2 regions of the Nocardioides sp. Z50_6 genome follow, and region 2 is predicted to be linked to the other one. Evidence: riboswitches for the same ligand, from Rfam matches in the RefSeq annotation. Region 2 holds a riboswitch; the other holds the start of a gene.
What was found. A riboswitch is a leader RNA that binds a small molecule or an ion and turns the genes downstream of it on or off. The one in region 2 is predicted to bind cobalamin.

Region 1: linked by a shared signal. The riboswitch ahead of AC4BGE_RS01830 (hypothetical protein) and the one ahead of AC4BGE_RS16795 (hypothetical protein) in region 2 are both predicted to bind cobalamin.

The regions. Positions count from the first base shown of each region.
Region 1 covers NZ_JBZAJB010000001.1:374,687-383,832, reverse strand. Annotated here, with positions in the region: gene gatA (Asp-tRNA(Asn)/Glu-tRNA(Gln) amidotransferase subunit GatA) at 1-1,162, shown strand, start outside; gene gatB (Asp-tRNA(Asn)/Glu-tRNA(Gln) amidotransferase subunit GatB) at 1,159-2,676, shown strand; cobalamin riboswitch at 2,719-2,862, shown strand; gene AC4BGE_RS01830 (hypothetical protein) at 2,936-4,093, shown strand; gene AC4BGE_RS01825 (hypothetical protein) at 4,090-4,749, shown strand; gene AC4BGE_RS01820 (energy-coupling factor transporter transmembrane component T) at 4,767-5,939, shown strand; gene AC4BGE_RS01815 (ABC transporter ATP-binding protein) at 5,936-7,540, shown strand; gene AC4BGE_RS01810 (ECF transporter S component) at 7,537-8,376, shown strand; gene AC4BGE_RS01805 (PQQ-dependent sugar dehydrogenase) at 8,360-9,146, opposite strand, start outside.
Region 2 covers NZ_JBZAJB010000008.1:112,205-121,350, forward strand. Annotated here, with positions in the region: gene AC4BGE_RS16790 (MFS transporter) at 1-591, opposite strand, end outside; gene AC4BGE_RS16795 (hypothetical protein) at 1,744-2,841, opposite strand; cobalamin riboswitch at 2,932-3,074, opposite strand; gene AC4BGE_RS16800 (hypothetical protein) at 3,399-4,808, shown strand; gene AC4BGE_RS16805 (hypothetical protein) at 4,805-5,824, shown strand; gene AC4BGE_RS16810 (hypothetical protein) at 5,821-6,780, shown strand; gene AC4BGE_RS16815 (ATP-binding cassette domain-containing protein) at 6,777-8,126, shown strand; gene AC4BGE_RS16820 (hypothetical protein) at 8,123-9,010, shown strand; gene AC4BGE_RS16825 (AAA family ATPase) at 9,007-9,146, shown strand, end outside.

The sequences.
Region 1 (9,146 bases), on a different contig from region 2:
CAAGACCAACATGGACGAGTTCGCCATGGGCTCCTCCACCGAGCACTCCGCCTACGGCCCCACCCGCAACCCGTGGGACCTCGACCGGATCCCGGGCGGCTCCGGTGGCGGCTCCGCCGCCGCGGTGGCCGCCTTCGAGGCGCCGCTGGCGCTGGGCACCGACACCGGCGGCTCCATCCGGCAGCCGGGTGCGGTCACCGGGACGGTCGGCGTCAAGCCGACCTACGGCGGGGTCTCCCGCTACGGCCTGGTGGCACTCGCCAACTCGCTCGACCAGGTCGGTCCCGTCACCCGGACGGTGCTCGACTCGGCGCTGCTGCACGAGGTGATCGCCGGCCACGACCCGCTGGACAGCACCTCGATCCCCGAGTCGATGCCGTCGTTCGTCGAGGCGGCCCGGGCCGGGGCCGGCAAGGACCTGACCGGGCTCAAGGTCGGCGTCATCACCGAGCTGCGCGGCGAGGGCTGGCAGCCCGGCGTGATGGCGCGCTTCGAGGAGACCGTCGAGACGATGGTCGCGGCCGGCGCCGAGGTGGTGGAGGTCTCCTGCCCGCACTTCGTGCACGCGCTGGCCGCCTACTACCTGATCCTGCCTGCCGAGGCGTCGAGCAACCTCGCGAAGTTCGACGCGATGCGCTACGGGCTGCGGGTGCTGCCCGAGGGCGTCGAGGCGCCCAGTGCCGAGGAGGTCATGCGGGCCACCCGGGACGCCGGCTTCGGCGACGAGGTCAAGCGCCGGATCATCCTGGGCACCTACGCGCTGTCCAGCGGCTACTACGACGCCTACTACGGGCAGGCACAGAAGGTGCGGACCCTGATCAGCCGCGACTTCGAGGCGGCGTTCGAGAAGGTCGACGTGCTGGTCAGCCCGACGGCGCCCACCACGGCGTTCAAGCTCGGCGAGAAGCTCGACGACCCGCTCGCGATGTACCTCAACGACCTCGCCACCATCCCGGCCAACCTGGCCGGCACGCCCGGCATCTCGGTGCCGTGCGGCCTGGCCGACGAGGACGGCCTCCCGGTCGGACTGCAGGTGCTGGCACCGGCCCTCGCCGACGACCGGCTCTACCGGGTCGGCGCCGCGGTCGAGGCCCTGCTGCAGGAGAAGTGGGGTGGTGCGGTCCTCGACCGCGCGCCCGAGCTGAAGGGAGCCCGTCAGTGAGCACCAGGACCGCCGAGCTGCTCTCCTTCGAGGAGACGCTGGAGAAGTACGACCCCGCGCTGGGCCTCGAGGTCCACGTCGAGCTCAGCACGCTGACCAAGATGTTCTGCGGCTGCCCCACCGAGTTCGGTGCCGAGCCCAACACCCAGGTCTGCCCGACCTGTCTGGGCCTGCCCGGTGCCATGCCGGTCGTCAACCGGAAGGCGGTCGAGGGGGCCATCCGGATCGGCCTGGCGCTGAACTGCCAGATCGCCGAGTGGTGCCGCTTCGCCCGGAAGAACTACTTCTACCCGGACATGCCGAAGAACTTCCAGACCTCGCAGTACGACGAGCCGATCGCCTTCGACGGCTGGATGGACGTCCAGGTCGAGGGTGCGGACGGCGAGCCGGAGACGTTCCGGGTCGAGATCGAGCGCGCCCACATGGAGGAGGACACCGGCAAGACCCTCCACGTCGGTGGTGCCACCGGCCGGATCCACGGCGCGGACTACTCGCTCGTCGACTACAACCGGGCGGGCATCCCGCTGATCGAGATCGTCACCCGGCCCATCCAGGGCGCGGGGGAGCGGGCTCCGGAGATCGCCAAGGCATACGTCGCCCAGCTGCGCGAGCTGATCGTCGCCCTCGACGTCTCGGACGCACGGATGGACCAGGGCTCGATCCGGGCCGACGTCAACCTCTCGCTGGCTCCCAAGGGCTCCGGGGTGCTCGGCACCCGCACCGAGACCAAGAACGTGAACTCGCTGCGTTCGGTCGAGCGTGCGGTCCGCTACGAGATGCGGCGGCACGCCGCCGTGCTGCAGTCGGGGGCCTCGATCCTGCAGGAGACGCGCCACTGGCACGAGGACACCGGCATCACCACCAGCGGCCGGGAGAAGTCCGACGCCGAGGACTACCGCTACTTCCCCGAGCCCGACCTGGTGCCGGTGGCCCCGTCGCGGGAGTGGGTGGAGGAGCTGCGCGGGACGCTCCCGGAGAACCCGACCCAGAAGCGGGCCCGGCTGCAGGCCGACTGGGGCTTCTCCGACCTGGAGATGCGCGACACCGTCGGCGCCGGCGCGCTGCTGCTGATCGAGGAGACCGTCGCCGCCGGCACCGCCCCGCAGGCGGCGCGCAAGTGGTGGCTCGGTGAGATGGCCCGGCGGGCCAACGAGACCGGCACCGAGATCGACGCCCTGGGGGTCACCCCGCAGCAGGTCGCGGCGGTGCAGGCGCTCGTGGACGCCGGCACGCTCAACGACAAGCTGGCGCGCCAGGTCTTCGACGGCCTGCTGGCCGGCGAGGGGACGCCGGAGCAGATCGTGGAGGCCCGCGGCCTCGCGATCGTCTCCGACGAGGGCGCCCTGTCGACCGCCGTCGACAACGCCATCGCGGCCAACCCGGACGTGGCCGACAAGATCCGCGACGGCAAGGTGGCCGCCGCCGGTGCGCTCATCGGTGCGGTGATGAAGGAGATGCGCGGGCAGGCCGACGCCGGCCGGGTGCGCGAGCTGATCCTGGAGAAGCTGGCCTGATCGGCTGTCCCGGACCCCTTCGGCGGGGACCGGGAGACCGGGTTACAGTGGGTGCGTCGCGGCGACCGTCGCGACGCACCCACGCTCACAGCTGGGGGAAGCCGGTCCAAGTCCGGCGCTGACCCGCAACCGTAGGCACGGTCCGACCGTGCGAGCCGGAACACCCACTGTGCTGCGTCCGAACATTCGCTGTCGAGGAACGCAGCGGTTCGATCCCCGCAGGGGACCGTCCCGCTCAGCAGCGGGAAGGACCACCCTCATGCTCCGTCACCACCCCCGACGTCGCCGTATCTCCGCGGCCGGCGCCACGCTCGCCCTGGTCTGTGCGGCCGCCACCGCCTGTGCGCAGGAGGAGGGCAGCCGCGCCGACACCGGTGCCGAGGCCAGCGTCTCCGACGCCCCGCGGCCGGCCGAGCTGGCCGCCACCTGGCTGCTGGCCAACCGGAACGCCGACGGACTGCTGGAGAACACCACCTCGTGGGAGGGCAAGACCTCCACGTCGGTGGACGTGGGCTCCAGCATCGATCTCGTGCTCGGGCTCTCGGCCACCGGGCTGCACGACGAGGAGGCCGCGGAGACCACGGACGCGGTCGCCGAGACCCTGGAGACCTACGTCGGCGCCGGCCGCGAGCTCTACTCGGGCCCCTCCGCGAAGGCGCTGCTCCTCGCGGTCGACCAGGATCGCGACCCGGCCGACTTCGGCGGGGTCGACCTCCAGGCCCGGGTCGAGGGCGCGGTGACCCCCCAGGGCGTCAACGCCGGCCGGCTCCGCGACCGCTCCGAGTACGGCGACTACGCCAACGCGATCGGCCAGTCCTACGCCGCGGCCGCCCTGACCCGGATCGGCAGCGAGAAGGCCGACGAGGTCACCGACTTCCTGCTCCTGCAGCAGTGCGAGCAGGGCTTCTTCCGCCTCGACTTCTCCGACCCCGGAGCCCGCGACCAGTCGTGCGCGGGTGACCAGGTGACCCCCGACCAGGCCCCGGACACCACTGCCCTCGTCGTGCTCCAGCTGGCGTCCCTCTCCGAGGAGGGGGAGCCCGAGCCCGCGGTGACGGAGGCGCTCGATCAGGCGACGACGTGGCTGCTCGAGCAGCAGGGTGAGGACGGCTCCTTCGCCGACCCGCAGAACGGCGTCAACGCCAACTCCTCGGGCCTGGCCGGGTGGGCGCTGGCCGAGCTCGGCGAGGACGACGCTGCGCGGCGGGCGGCCGCCTGGCTGCGGGGGCTGCAGGTGGTCGACGCCGACGGGGAGCTGGCGGATGAGACCGGCGCGGTGGCCTTCGACGAGTCGAGCCTCGCCGAGGCCCGGACCTACGGTCTCGACGACCCGCTCGACCGCTCGCCCTGGGTGATCGCCGGGGTGCAGGCCCTTCCGGTGCTGGCCGCGGCGGAGGGTGACGGGGAGGACCGGTGACCGTGCGGTCCCTGGGGGCCGCCGCGCTGGCGGCCGTCGGCGTCGCGCTCGCGGGCGCGGGGCTGGGGCTCTCAGCCGCCGGTCCGGCGGTCGCGGTGCCCGCTCCGTGTCCGCCCGAGGGCGTGACCGTCGTGGTCGACTTCGGCGCGCTGGTCGAAGCCGGGAACGGTGTCCGCACCGGGTGCGACCGCGCAGTCGCCGACGAGCGGGCTGCCACCAGCATCCAGGACGCGGGCTTCACCCTCGACCACGCCACCCGGGATCCCGGCTTCATCTGCCGGGTCGACGGGCTCCCGGCGTCCGACCCCTGTGTCAACGCGGCGCCGGCCGACGCCTACTGGAGCGTGTGGTGGGCCGACGGACAGGCCGACGGACAGGCCGACGGACAGGGGGGTGACTGGGTCTACTCGAGCCGTGGCGCGGGCACCCTGCGCACCCCGGCGGGCGGTCACCTCGCCCTGGTCTGGCACCAGGGCGACGGGGAGGCCCGGCCACCGGCGGTCGCGCCGGAGGCGACGGAGCCCTCGGTCGGTGGCGACGTGCTGCCCGCGGAGCCCGCCACCGACGAGTCGTTGCCGCTCTGGGTGCCGGCCGGTCTCCTGGCGGTCCTGGTCGGCGCGGGGCTGCTGCTCTCGCTGAGGCGCAGGAACGGGTGAGCCGGATGAGCGCGGTGGTGGATCGGACGAGCAGGCGGGGGCGGGTCTCCCGTGAGCTCCATCCGGTGGCCTGGTGGGTGTGGGCCGCCGGCCTGGCCGCAGCAGCCTCGGCCACCACCAACCCTTGGCTGCTGGCCCTGCTCGCCGCGGTCGCCTGGGTGGTGGTGCAGGCCTGCCGGGGGGACGGCACCTGGGCCCGTGCCTTCCGGCTCTACCTGTGGCTGGCCGGCATCACCGTCGCGGTGCGGGTCCTCTTCCGGGTGCTGCTCGGCGGCGTCGAGGGCGGCACCGTCCTGGTCCGCCTGCCGCAGGTGGAGCTGCCGGAGTGGACCACCGGGATCCGGCTGCTCGGACCGGTGACCCGGGAGGCCGTCCTGGCAGGCCTCTACGACGGGATGCAGCTGGCGTGCATCCTGCTCGCGTTCGGCGCCGCCAACGCGCTCGCCAACCCCAAGCGGCTGCTGAAGTCCCTGCCCCCGGCCCTCTACGAGATCGGCACGGCACTCGTGGTGGCGGTCTCCGTCCTGCCTCAGCTGGCGGACAGTGCGCGCCGGGTGAAGCACGCCCAGGAGCTGCGGGGCGGCACGCCGCGGGGTCGAGCGCGTCGGATCCGCGGGCTGCGCCGCCTCCTGGTCCCGGTCCTCGAGGACGCCTTCGAGCGCTCGATGGCGCTGGCCGCCGGGATGGACGCCCGTGGCTACGGCCGCACCGGGGAGGCCACCGCGGGCGAGCGCCGGCTCACCGGGGCGCTGATGCTCCTCGCGCTGCTGGGCACTGGCGTGGGGGTCTACGGCTTCCTGGACACCACGACACCGCGCTGGCTCGGCGTGCCGATGCTGGCGCTCGGTGCGGGCTGCGCCGCGCTGGCGCTGGCCAGCGCCGGGCGCCGGGTGGGCCGGACCCGCTACCGCCCCGACAGGTGGCAGCCCGAGGAGGTCCTGGTCGCCGTCAGCGGGCTCACCGCCGGCGCGGGGCTCTGGTGGGTCGCGCGCGTCTCACCCGGGATCGCCCACCCCGGTGTCGCCGGTGCGCCGGCCCTCGACCTGGCCGCCCTGCTGGTCCCCCTGGCGGCGCTGCTGCCGGTGCTGGTCGCGCCCCCGGCGCCCACCGTCGCCACCCGCCGGGCGCTCCCCGCCAGGGAGAGCGCCACGCGTGTCCCGGCGTTCTCCGGACAGGAGGCAGCCCGATGATCGAGCTGCGCGACATCCGGTTCGCCTACCCCGGCCGCGAGGTGCTGGCCGGCATCGACCTCACCGTCGAGGAGGGCGAGCTGGTGCTGCTGGCCGGGTCGACCGGTGTCGGGAAGTCCACGCTGCTGGGCGTGCTCGCCGGGCTGGTGCCGGAGCACACCGGAGGGATCCTGCGCGGCGACGTGCTCCTCGACGGCACCAGCATCGTCGAGCAGCCGGCCCGGGAGCGGGCGGCGGACATCGGCTACGTCGGGCAGAACCCGGCGGCCTGGTTCGTCACCGACACCGTCGAGGAGGAGCTGGCCTACGGGATGGAGCAGCTCGGGCTGCCGACGGCCACGATGCGCCGTCGGGTCGAGGAGACCCTCGACCTGCTCGGCATCGCCGAGCTGCGCCACCGCGACCTGCGGACCCTCTCGGGCGGGGAGCAGCAGCGGGTGGCCATCGGCTCGGTGCTGACCATGCATCCGCGCCTGCTGGTCCTGGACGAGCCGACCTCGGCGCTGGACCCCAACGCGGCCGAGGAGGTCCTGGCGATCGTGACGCGCCTGGTGCACGACCTCGGGCTCTCCGTCGTGGTCGCCGAGCACCGGCTCGAGCGCGTGGTGCCGTTCGCCGACCGGGTGGTGCTCCTGCACGGCGACGGCACCGTCCTCGTCGACGTCCCCGACGTGGTGATGGCACACTCGCCGGTCGCCCCGCCCCTGGTCGAGCTCGGCCGCGCGGCCGGCTGGTCGCCGCTGCCCCTCAACGTGCGGGACGCCCGCCGCCGGGCGGGCGGCCTGCGAGCCAGGGTCGCCGGGCACCCGCCGGCCGAGGCGAGCAGCGCGCCGGAGACGGCGCCGGTGCTGAGCGCCCGCGGTGTCGTGGTCACCCAGGGCGGCGACGCCGTGCTCCGCGGCGTCGACCTGCGGCTGGCTCGCGGGCGCGTGACCGCGCTGATGGGACGCAACGGAGCCGGCAAGTCCACCCTGCTGTGGACGCTCCAGGGACGGCTGCGGCGGAGCTCGGGAGAGGTCCGGGTGGCCGGTCAGGACCCCCACACGCTGTCGGGCGCCGAGCGTCGCCGCCACACCGGGATGGTGCCGCAGACCGCGGCCGACCTGCTCTACCTCGAGTCGGTGGGCGAGGAGTGCGCCGACGCGGACGCCGACGCGGGGGAGCCCGGCCGCTGCCGCGCCATCCTGGACCGGCTCGCGCCGGGGATCGACGACGCGACCCATCCCCGTGACCTCTCCGAGGGACAGCGACTCGCCCTGGCGGTCGCGGTGGTGCTCGCGGCGCGGCCTCCGGTGCTCCTCCTCGACGAGCCGACCCGGGGGCTCGACTACCCGGGCAAGCGCGCGCTGGCCTCGCTGCTGCGCGAGCTGTGCGACGAGGGCCACGCCGTCCTGGTGGCCACCCACGACGTGGAGTTCGTGGCGGGGGTGGCCGACTCCGTCGTGGTGCTGGCCGAGGGGGAGGTGGTCTCCGAGGGCCCGACCCTGCAGGTGGTGGTCGAGTCGCCGTCGTTCGCGCCCCAGGTGCACAAGATCCTGGGCTCCCCGTGGCTGCGCGTCGACCAGGTGACCGCGGCGCTGGCCGCGGCAGGGGCGTCATGACGACCCGGGGAGCCGGGAACCTCGCCGAGGCCCCCACGACCGCGGTACGCGTCGGACCCCGCAGTGCGATGGTGCTGGTGCTGGTCTCGGCGCTCGGGCTGATGATGCTCGGCTGGCCCTTCCTGCTCGACGTGCCGGACGGCACGCGGGTGGACCCGCCCTTCCTCTTCCTGGCACTCCTGCCGCTGCTGCTGGTCATGGTGCTCGCCGAGATGACGGAGGGCGGCATGGACGCCCGGGTGCTCGCGGTGCTGGGCCTGCTGTCGGCGATCAACGGGGTGATCCGCGGGCTGGGTGCCGGGGTGGCCGGGCTGGAGCTGGTCTTCTTCCTGCTGATCCTGGGCGGCCGGGTCTTCGGGCCCGCCTTCGGGTTCATCCTCGGCGCGACCTCGCTCTTCGTCTCCGCCCTCTTCACCGCCGGCGTCGGCCCCTGGCTGCCCTTCCAGATGCTCGTCGCGGGGTGGGTCGGGATGGGCGCCGGGCTGCTGCCGCGTCGGGTGCGCGGGCGGAAGGAGATCGCGCTCCTGGTCGTCTACGGGGTCCTGGCCGCCTACCTCTACGGCGCGTTGATGAACCTGTGGGGCTGGCCCTTCATGCTCGGCGTCACGGTGCCGGGCTACGAGGCGACCGAGCTCTCCTACGCGACCGGCGCGCCGCTGACGGAGAACCTGAAGCGGTTCGGCCTCTACACCCTGGTGACGTCGACCGGCGGCTGGGACACCGGGCGGGCGATCACCAACGCGGTGGCCCTGGTGGTCCTCGGCCCGTCCGTCCTGACGACCCTGCGGCGGGTCGCCCGGCGCGCGGTGGTGGTGCGGGTCAGCGCGACAGCGTGACCCGCAGGATGCGGTCGTCGTCGGCCGCCGGCTCACCGCGGCCGTCGCGGTTCGAGGTGGTCATCCAGAGGCTGCCGTCCGGGTCGGCGGCCACCGACCGCACCCGGCCGTACTCCCCGACGAAGTGCGCGCGCGGCTTCGCGACGCCGTCCGGGGTGACGGGGATCTGCCAGAGCCGGGCACCCCTCAGGGCCCCGAGCCACAGCGAGCCGTCGGCGAAGGCGAGGCCGGAGGGGGAGGCCTCGTCGGTCGACCACACCGCACGCGGGTCGGTCAGGCCCTTCGCGGAGGCGCCGGGATTGTCCTGCGCGCGGCCCTCGACCCGCGGCCACCCGTAGTTGCCGCCGGCCTCGATGAGGTTCAGCTCGTCCCAGGTGCTCTCCCCGAACTCGCTGGCCCACAGGCGGTCCTCGTCGTCGAAGGCGAGCCCCTGGACGTTGCGGTGGCCCCACGACCAGACCGGCGACTCCGGGTCGGGGTTGCCCGGCGCCGGGTCCCCCTCGGGGGTGATCCGCAGGATCTTGCCGGCCAGCGAGGACCGGTCCTGGGCGAGCTCGGGCTGCCCGATCTCGCCGGTGGAGACGTAGAGGTAGCCGTCGGGTCCGAAGAGCAGCCGCCCGCCGTCGTGGATCGCGGCCCGGGGGATGCCGGTGAGCACGGGGCGTGCGGCGCCGAGCCGCTCGCCGTCCAGCTCGGCGCGCACGACCCGGTTGTCCTCGGCGGCGGTGAGGTAGAAGTAGAGGGCCCGGTCCTGCGCGAAGTCGGGGGAG
Region 2 (9,146 bases):
GTCGCCTTCGGCCTTGCTCTCGGTGAGCAGGGTCTTGCCGCCGATCAGCCCTGCGATGACGAAGAAGAGGTTCACCAGGAGGCACCAGCGCCAGTCCGCGTATTGAGTCAACACGCCGCCGAGCAGGAAGCCGAAGGCAGCGCCGGTGCCGGCGATGATGCCGAAGACAGCAAAGGCCACGTCGCGGTCACGGCCGCTGGGAAACAGTACGGCCACCATCGCCAGAGCAGCTGGAGCCAGCAGCGCCGCGAACACGCCCTGAAGTCCGCGTGCGGCGATGAGTTCGCCGCCTGACTGCGCGAGTCCGCCCCACGCCGAGGCGGCGCCGAAACCGACCATGCCGACCATGAAGGTGCGCTTGCGGCCCCAGAAGTCGGCGATCCGGCCGCCGAGCAGGAGCAGGGCGGAGAAGGTGACGGCGTAGGCGGTGACGACCCACTGACGCTGCCCATCCGCGATGCCGAGGTCGGCCTGCGCGGCCGGCAGGGCGATGGCAACGATGGTCCCATCGAGGACCACCATCAGCTGGGTGAGGCCGAGGACGACGAGCGCCCACCAGCGAGTGCGGGGAGACGGCAAGACCGAGGACATACAGGAAGCTCCAGAAGTGTTGAACTGACTCTGGAGGTTTTCAGCCTCGGACCGCCGGCGCAGAAGCGCACGTTCGCCTCACCCGGTCCGTGCCGGGTCAGGGCGCAAAACTATCGCATCCAGCCACCGCTTTTTTCCTGGGCGCGCGTGAGGTGCGCAACACCCACTGGGCGTAGATGCAGGCGCTTCGATTTCGGAGCGAGGGCGCGACTCGCGACGGATGTTCAGTTACAGCAGATCGCTCGGTTGGAGGGACTGCTGCATTATCTGGCGACAGCATGACCTCGACGCCCGCCCTCCGGGTGGCGTGGGTGATCACGGTCTGTGTGAGCACCCAGGTCCATCGGCACCCGGTGAGCGATCACCCGACCGCTCGAAGGTGCGCGTCTCCACCTGACGAGACCGCCGCGTCCTGGGGGCGTTGGACCCCGCCCCGCTTTGTCGATCGGGAGGCCACCCGATCCCAAATATGTAACGAGCCTGTCACATCCCAGCGGCTTACAACGGCAAACGCCGCCCACCGACCGAAAGGTCGGGGGGCGGCGTTTCCGCAGGTCAGAGGCGGTTGTTGCGGTTGTTCGTGGTCGTTCCGGTGTCCCTTCGGGGACCCGGATCAGATGTCGTAGTACTGACTTGCTCACCCATGCTGACCTGCGCAAACGTCGAAAATGATGCTCCCTGTGTACCAGATATGTAACACGTCAGCGAGGCACGGGCTGCGGATCGTGCCAGCACGCGGCTGACGAGACGGAACTCGCTCCAAGCACGACGGAACCTGAATGCCTTCTCCGAAGACACCTCGAGCCGGCCGTGCCTTCCCCTGTTGCCGGGTGAGAACTGGGTGCCGTACTTGACCATGATGCGGGTCGGTTCAGTGTCGGTGTGATCTCGTTCGGCTGCTTGGATCCTGCCGTGGCCCGATCCGCGGCCCCCTAAGTGGCCCTGGTGGGGAGGGCCTTGGCGGCGTGTCCTGACAACCTGACCGAGTTCCGAGGCGCGATGCACGCGTGGCACCGACACGGTTCTGGAGGCCCGGAAGGCCCGGAGGTTTTCCCTCCGGGCCCTTTATCGGTGGCGGGACGTCACGCACGAACGTCCATTTGTGGTGCGGTCGCGCGCAGGTTTGAACGCGCCAGGCGCCCGTAACAGCCCTTAACGCTTGACTTTGACGGTCTTCACGGAGGTGCGGGTCGCCTTGGCGTAGCCCGCCTTGCGGCCGGTCACCTTGACGCTGATCCGCTTGCGGGCGTCCTTAACTCCGAGGACGTAGTGCTTTTCGGTGGCGCCGGGGATGGCTTGCCCATCGCGCAGCCAGCGGTACATCCACGTGACATTGCCGGGCTTCCACGACTTCACAGTGGCCTTCAGCGTCTTCCCAACGACAACCTTGCCGACGATCCTGGGCTGCGCGGCGGCCTGTCGACCGGCCCGCACCTTCATGCTCGTGCCGGAGACTGCTGTGCCCTCGACGCCATCAGGGCGGACTCCCGCAACCCGTACGGAGAAAGTTGATCCCCGGTCGGCCGCGGTCAGGGTGTAGGACCTCTTCTCCCCACCGGGGAGGGGTGAACCGTCGCGCATCCACTGGTAGGAGAGGCTGCTGCCGACGGGCCAGGCCCCGACCTGGGCGGTCAGCCTCCTGCCGACCCTGGCCGTTCCGGCGATCGAGGGGACCGGCGGCAGGAAGGCGGGCTCCGCCTGCCCAGGCGTCGGCTGCGTCTGCGCACTGGGAGGCGTGGCCACCGGCTCGGGCGTGGGCTCGGGCGTGGGCTCCGGCTCGGCGAACTGGGGGGTGGCCCTCGGCACGCTCACCCAGTCCTCGCCCACGAGGCGGGCGCCGAGAGCCTTGTTCACGTTGGCGCCGTCAGCGATGAGCCCGTAGTTCGACGTGTCCCAAGGGCCCGGCACCGCGGCGCCGGAGAAGAACCAGTGCATCGCGTCACCGCTGTACTCCTCGACGCCGTCGATGGCGGTGACGTAGCTTCCCTGGTGCTCCACGTCGAGACCCACGGCGCGCAGCGCGTCGACTCGGGTGCCGTCCCGAGTCTCGTCGATCTCGCCGCCGACCAGGCAACGGACCTGGAATCCCTCCTCGGGAATCCCTGCACCCTCGCCGTCGCCGTAGTCGACGACAACGCTGAGTCCCTCGTCCTCCAGGCACCAGCCGGTGCGCCAGTCGGCGGCGTACGCCGGGGTGAACATGCCGCTGAGCGTGCCGGACGCGAGTGCTCCGACGACGGTGAGCGCCAAGGTGCGGCTCTTCATGGGTACTCCAGTTCTGGAGCAGGGGAGGCCGACGTGCGCGGACGTCGGCGACCAACTGCGATCCTCGACAGTGTGGGAATGGTCGCGCGGCACGAAGGCATTCCGACTTCGACGTGGACGGGCCACATCGTCACGGTTGCGGGTCAGCGCCGGATTCGCACCGGCTTCCCCTTCGGACGCAGGCGGCACGCTACGTCACATGTCCGGGTGGAGAGCAACCCGCCTGGCATGAGCTGACTCACTCAGTCGGGCATCGCCCCCCGCGTGGTCCTGTTCCGAAGACCCGTGTGCCACACTCCACGCTGTCACCCTCAGTGACGCATCCCCACCAGAGGAAGCCGGTGCGAATCCGGCGCTGTTGCGCAACCGTGAGCTGGTCTCCAGCGAGTCGGGAACTCCGGGGATGCAGCCGTCACCCGTTGTCGCACAAGCACGGGCTCGGAAGCCGGGGAGCGTCGAGCTCCTGAGGTTGCCGCGTCTGCGTGCACCTCCAGGAAGGCCCCGCCGTGCAGCGTGAACCGTCTGCCAGAACGCCTCGTTCAGTGCTCAGATCGGCCCCGACCCCGGGGCTCGTGGGGCTGCTCGCCGTGGTCGCGGCGACGGTCGCAGTGGCGCCGGCTCATGGTGTCGGTCCGACCCAGCGGGCACTGTGCGACGGGTACGTGCAGGCGTGCGTGATCGACGTCGAGGAACGCGCGGCCGGCGACCAGCAGCTGTTGCAGGTCAGGGGCGCCGGGCACCCGGGGGTGACTCTGGAGCTGCAGTTCTACGTGATCGAGTTCAACTCCCTGGGCGAGGTGACCGGTCTCGTCCCCAGCGGGGAGTCCGTCACCACCGGCACCAAAGCCTCAGGTGCCTCGGGCGAGGGCAGGTTCGACACCGTCAAGCTCGTCCCGCGCACCCTGGATGACGTGCCCGGCGGGTGGGGCTTCGTGGGCCTGGCCGACGACGGCTCGCTGGACCTGAGCACCCGCCTGGGCAAGGTCGTCGAGTTCAGCGGCCGCACGCTCAAGCTGTTGGGCGACGGTTATGCGGAGCAGAAGCCGGTGGACGTGCAGCTGGAGATGCAGGTCCTCGGCAACGTGGTGGGCACGGGCTACTGGGTGGAGTACCTCGACGCGGACGGCACCTGGACCCCGGTCCCCGGTCACGGCTACACCGCGGCGCAACGGCTGCGCAACAGCCCTGGAGAGATCTCGGCCGTGACCTACACCGTGCCGGCCGAGTTGACCCCAGGCCAGGTCCACCGGTTCCGGATCAACCACCACCTCAACTACGCCAGCTCCCCGGACCACCCCGTGGCCCGTCCGGCCTTCGCCGAGTGGAACGTCATCCCCTCCGAGCACGGCGAGGCGAGGGAGCGCGGCAAGCAGCTCGACACCACCAAGCAGCCCGGTCTGCCCGACCCGGACCCGGCCCAGCCGCCCGGGGGCACGGCGCCGCCCAGCGGGGGAGGGGGCGGCCAGCCGGTCCCGGGCGATGAGCCCGAAGACCTGGACGCGACGCTCCCGGTGCCTTCGGCGGCCCCGTCCGCGCCTCCTGCGGCAGGCCCCTCCCCGACCCGGTCGCCCGCGGGCAGCGCTCCCGCGACGCGGGACCCGTCGGCGGTAGCCTCACCGACCGCGCAGCCCGGCGGCGGCCACGCTTCGTCGCCCGGTCCCTCCCCGGCTCCTCCTACGCCTCCTCCCGGGACTCCTTCCGCTGGGGCGAGTCCGGGCGGCTCACCCACCCAGGGCGCTGCCACGGCCCTGTCGTCCAACTCGGCTGCCGACCCGGTGGACCCGCCGGTGTGGGGAGAGGAGGCGTCGAGCGTGGCGGCGCCCAGGGTCGAGGAGGCGAGGCAGTCCGTCCGCTGGCTCCTGGCCCTGCTGCTCGCAGCAGCGCTGGCCGCGCCCGCCGGCTGGCTCCTCACCCGACGAGTGCGCCGCGTCACCTGGGGGACGACGTGGTGAGACGGCAGCTCCTCGCCCCCCTGATGCTGGGAGTCGTCGCGCCCGCTCTCGTCTCCGCCCCAGCCGCTCACGCGGTCGGGCCGGAGACGCGGCGCCTGTGCGGTGACGACCGGGTGCGTTGCTCGGTCCAGGTGCCGACGCGGTGGCTGGACGGGGCGACCCACCAGGTCGGTGTGACCGGGCGTCCCGACAGCACGGTGGAGATGCAGGCGTTCTCGCTGACCCCGGCACGGTCGGCGTCGGGCCTACCCACCTGGACGCCGCTGGGTGCGTCCTTCGAGGTCACCACCGACGACGAGGGCTGGGGGAGCGTCGACGTCCTCCTGCGCGCACCCGTGTCCAGCGATGCCGGGGGGCCGGTCCTCATCGCACCCGTCGAGTCCCGCGGAGCCACGGTCCCCGACGTGCTCGGGGCATGGACGGAGCTGCTCACCGCCACTCCGGAACTGCTCGGTGACGGCTACGGTCGACGCAAGCCCGTGGGGAAGGCCCTCAACCTGGCGCTGGACCACGTGGTGCCCGGCACTTCATGGCGGGTGGAGTACTCCGACGCGGGCACCTGGGTCGTGGCTGCCGAGGCGGACGGCGCGGGGGCGAGCCCCGCCGAGACGACGTGCGACGACACCCGGTGCACGCTGGCCTATGTGGTCCCGCGCGGTCTGCCGGATCGTGAGGTCGAGTTCCGTCTGGTGGACGCGCACTCCGGGGTACCGGTGACGGGCTGGGGGATCAGGTCCGACGCCACCGGACAGTCACGAGCCCGGAGAACGGCCGGGGCCTTCGCCGCGGTCTCGTCGAACGTCCCGGGCGCACTGGCCGCACACATCGGCGAAGACACCTCGGCGGTGGTGCGTCCCCGGTCCCGGAACCTGGACGTCCCGCTGCCGGACGAGGCGGCCGCGGCGAGCGTGGCGTCGGCTCACGACGAGCGTCTGGTGCAGGTCGCCGCTCTCTTCGCGGGACTCACGGCCCTGGTCCTGGCGCTCCTCCCGCTGCGCCGCAGGCGAGCCCGATGAGCCGTCGGGCCGTCCTCGAGGTCGGCGCCCTGGGATGGGTCCTGTGGGCCTGCGTGGCCTGGCTCGCCGTGCAGTCCAGCACCTCCGCCTGGGTCTCCGGGTGCCTGGTCGTGGCCGTGCTGGTGACGGTGGCGATGCAGCGTCCGGCACGTCCGGGCGTCACCACGGCCGCCCTGGGTCCGGGCTCGATCGTGCTCTCCGCCTGGGTGCTGATCACGCTCACCGTGGGGCAGGGCATCGGTGGGGACGTGGTGTGGGTGCTGCCCGAGTGGGTGCCGAGCTCAGGGGCTCCCATGGGTGGGCCCGTCACGTCCGGGCGCCTCCTCGTGGGTGTCGAGCAGGCGATCCGGGCGCTCGCGCAGCTGGCCCTGCTCGGGTTGCTCCTCGCGGCTCTCCCCGGGGAGCGGATGGGGCGTCTGGCTGACGCGGCCCTGGGGTCGCTGGCGGTCTGGGTGCACCCGATCTGCTTCCTGGGTGATGCGCTGGACCGCCGACACCGGGACCGGTCCGAACGAGCCCTCCACGGACTCGGTGCCTTCGACGGGGGGCTGGCGACTCTAGTCCGGCACTGCACGGAGGCCGCAGACACCTGGGGCCGAGCGTGCGGCGTACGTGACTCGGGACTGGTCGTCCGCGTACGGGTGCTCGTGCTGGCGGCTGCCGGAACAGGCGCGGCCGTCCTCGCGATGCAGAGACGGCTGGTCGGAGCCGAGGCGGTCCTGGCCGCGCTGGCGGTTGGTGCCTTCGTCGGGTTGCTGCTGTCGCGGGCCCGACCGGTCTGTGGCGCGCTGCGCGAGGTCATCCCCGGTACCTGTGCGGTCGTCCCGGCTCTCCTGCTGGCGCTGGGGGTGGACGAGGTGCTGATCGCGCTGAGTCTGCTCATCCTTCCGGTCGCGGTGATGGCCGTGCCGGTGCGCCGAGGTTCCGCGCCAGGGTCGGACGAGGTGTACGCATGACGACCCGGCTCGATGAGGTCGCCGTCTGGCTGCCCGGGCGCGGTCTGGCCCTGGGTCCGATCTCGCTGACCCTGCGTGGGCTCACCGTCGTCACCGGCCGGCTCGGCTCCGGCGCTTCGACGCTGCTCAGCGCGCTCGACCACTCGTTGCCGCGCGGCTCGCTGGTGCGGGGGGCCGTCGTCCACGAGGATGCCGGAGGCTCTCGCCGGCGGGGGGTGCCGGTCGTGCAGCGGGTGGGGCCCGTGCCGGACCTCGAGCGGTTGCGGCACCACACCATGCGGGCATGGGAGGACCTGAGGGCGGGCTCCGGACTGCTGCTGCTCCTGGACCAGCCGATGACCCGGGTCGCTCCCGCCGACCGGGCGGCCGGTGCTCGGCTGATCCGCGCCTGCGCCGACGCCGGCGCCGTCGTGGTGTGGGTCGAGCACGACCTCGGGGCCGCCGTCCCCGTCGCCGACCGGGTGGTGGAGCTCCCTCCGGCACCGGGGCGCGGTCGCACGCTGCTTGCGGAGCTGCAGCCGGCGCGCTCGTGGACTCCGCGGACACTGCCGTTGCCCCCTCAGGCTTCCCTGGCCCGTGCCCTCGGCATCGTGCGCTCGGACTGGTGGGAGCTCGACGCGCTGGCGGCCCATCCCGCGGTGAGGGATGCCTTCGCGGCCGGGCCACGGGCGGTGGCACCAAGCCTGGTAGGAGCCGTCCGGCGGGTGCCCTCGGACCGGTCGGGCGTGCCGTTCGAGGTCGACATCGTCGAGGGGGAGACTCTCGGAGTCACCTCCGACTCCGGGGACCTGACCCACGCTCACGAGGTCGCACGCCGGATCGTGGCGCTGCTCGACGGCGAGGCCGGGCCTCGGAGGCCGTTCTCCTGGCCGCGCGACGTCCAGGTGCGGCGGCTCCTCGCACGGTGGTGCGCAGTGCATGGCGGGGCTCCCTCCGCCGCGCTCGAACTGGCTGCCGACCTGGGCGCGGTCGTCGACCCGCGTCGTACGCTCGCCGAGCACTCCAGCGGTGAGCGGCGGGTGATCACGACGAGTCTCCTCCTGACCTCGGGGCGCTCGGAGATTCTGGTCAGTCCCGAGGCCGGTCTCGATCCCTGGGCTCAGCGTCTCCTGACCCGAAGGCTGGGGGACCCCCGCGACGGGCACGGGGGTACGCACACGGTCGTGGTCTCCTCAGACGCCGAGTTCCTGGTCAGGGCCTGTCATCGACTGGTCGTGCTGAGTGCGGACGGTGCAGAGATCGGCCCACCGGTGCTGATGGCCGACCGTCTCCAGCATCCACCGGTCCTGCGACGGGCGGGGGCGCGAGCCCTCACCGTGCGCGACCTCCTGGGGGTGCAGCCGTGAGGGGCTGGCGGGTGGTCGCCCCCGGTACAGGTCCGGTCGCCTCGCTCGTGGCGCTGCTCTGGTTGGCCGGCGGCCTGGTCTGGCTCGGGTGGCCGGTCTGGGACTCCGTGGGCATCCCGCACCGGGACCAGCTGCGGGTCGAAGCCCCGTGGGTCCTTGGTGCGCAGGTGGCCGGACTGGCGCTGGTCGCCGTCTGTGTCTGGCGGGAGTCCGGGCGCCGGACGGAGCCCCTGGCCGCGGTCGTGGCGCTGGTCGCCGGCGACTGTGCGCTTCGGGCCCTGGTCAGCCCTGGATCTGGAGGGGTCGAGGTGGTGCACGCGCTGCCGCTGCTGGCCGGGATCGGGCTCGGTCTGGCACCGGGCGTGCTGACCGGTGCGGGCGCTGCGCTCGTCTCCACGGTGATCGCCTCCACCCCGGCCGAGACCCTCCCAGCCCAGGCAGTGGTCTGGGCGGTGGTCGGAGCGGCCGGTGCCGCCCTGCGGTGGATCCCCACCCTCGCGGCGTGGCTGCTCGCGCTGCCGCTCGCCCTCGCACTCGGCGTGCTCTCTGGAGTGCTGCTCAACCTGATCGGCTGGGCCCAGCAGCCGGGGACCACGGAGCTGCACTTCGCCCCGGGGCTCCCCCCAGGGGAGGTGGTCGCCCGGGTGTGGGCATACACCGCGGAGACGTCGCTGGTCCTCGACCTCGTCCGGGGAGCCACCACCGCGCTCCTGGTGCTGGTCCTCGGCCTTCCCGTGCTCAAAGCGCTGCGCGGTCCGTCACGTGGTGCGCCCGACCTCACCTCCGCTCCGGACCTCGAGCTCGCACGGGCCGTGCGTCGCCGCGAGACCGACCGATCCGCCCGTCTCTGGGCCAGAGTGCCCGACCCCCAGGAGAAGCCATGAACCCGTTGACCCCCGCAGAGCTGGCACGCGCCAACCGGATCGCCACAGCGGTCGAGACCGCCTTCACCTCGAAGGTCGTGGGGCAGAAGAAGCTGCTGCGCAGCCTCCTGGTGACGTTGATGGCCCGCGGGCACGT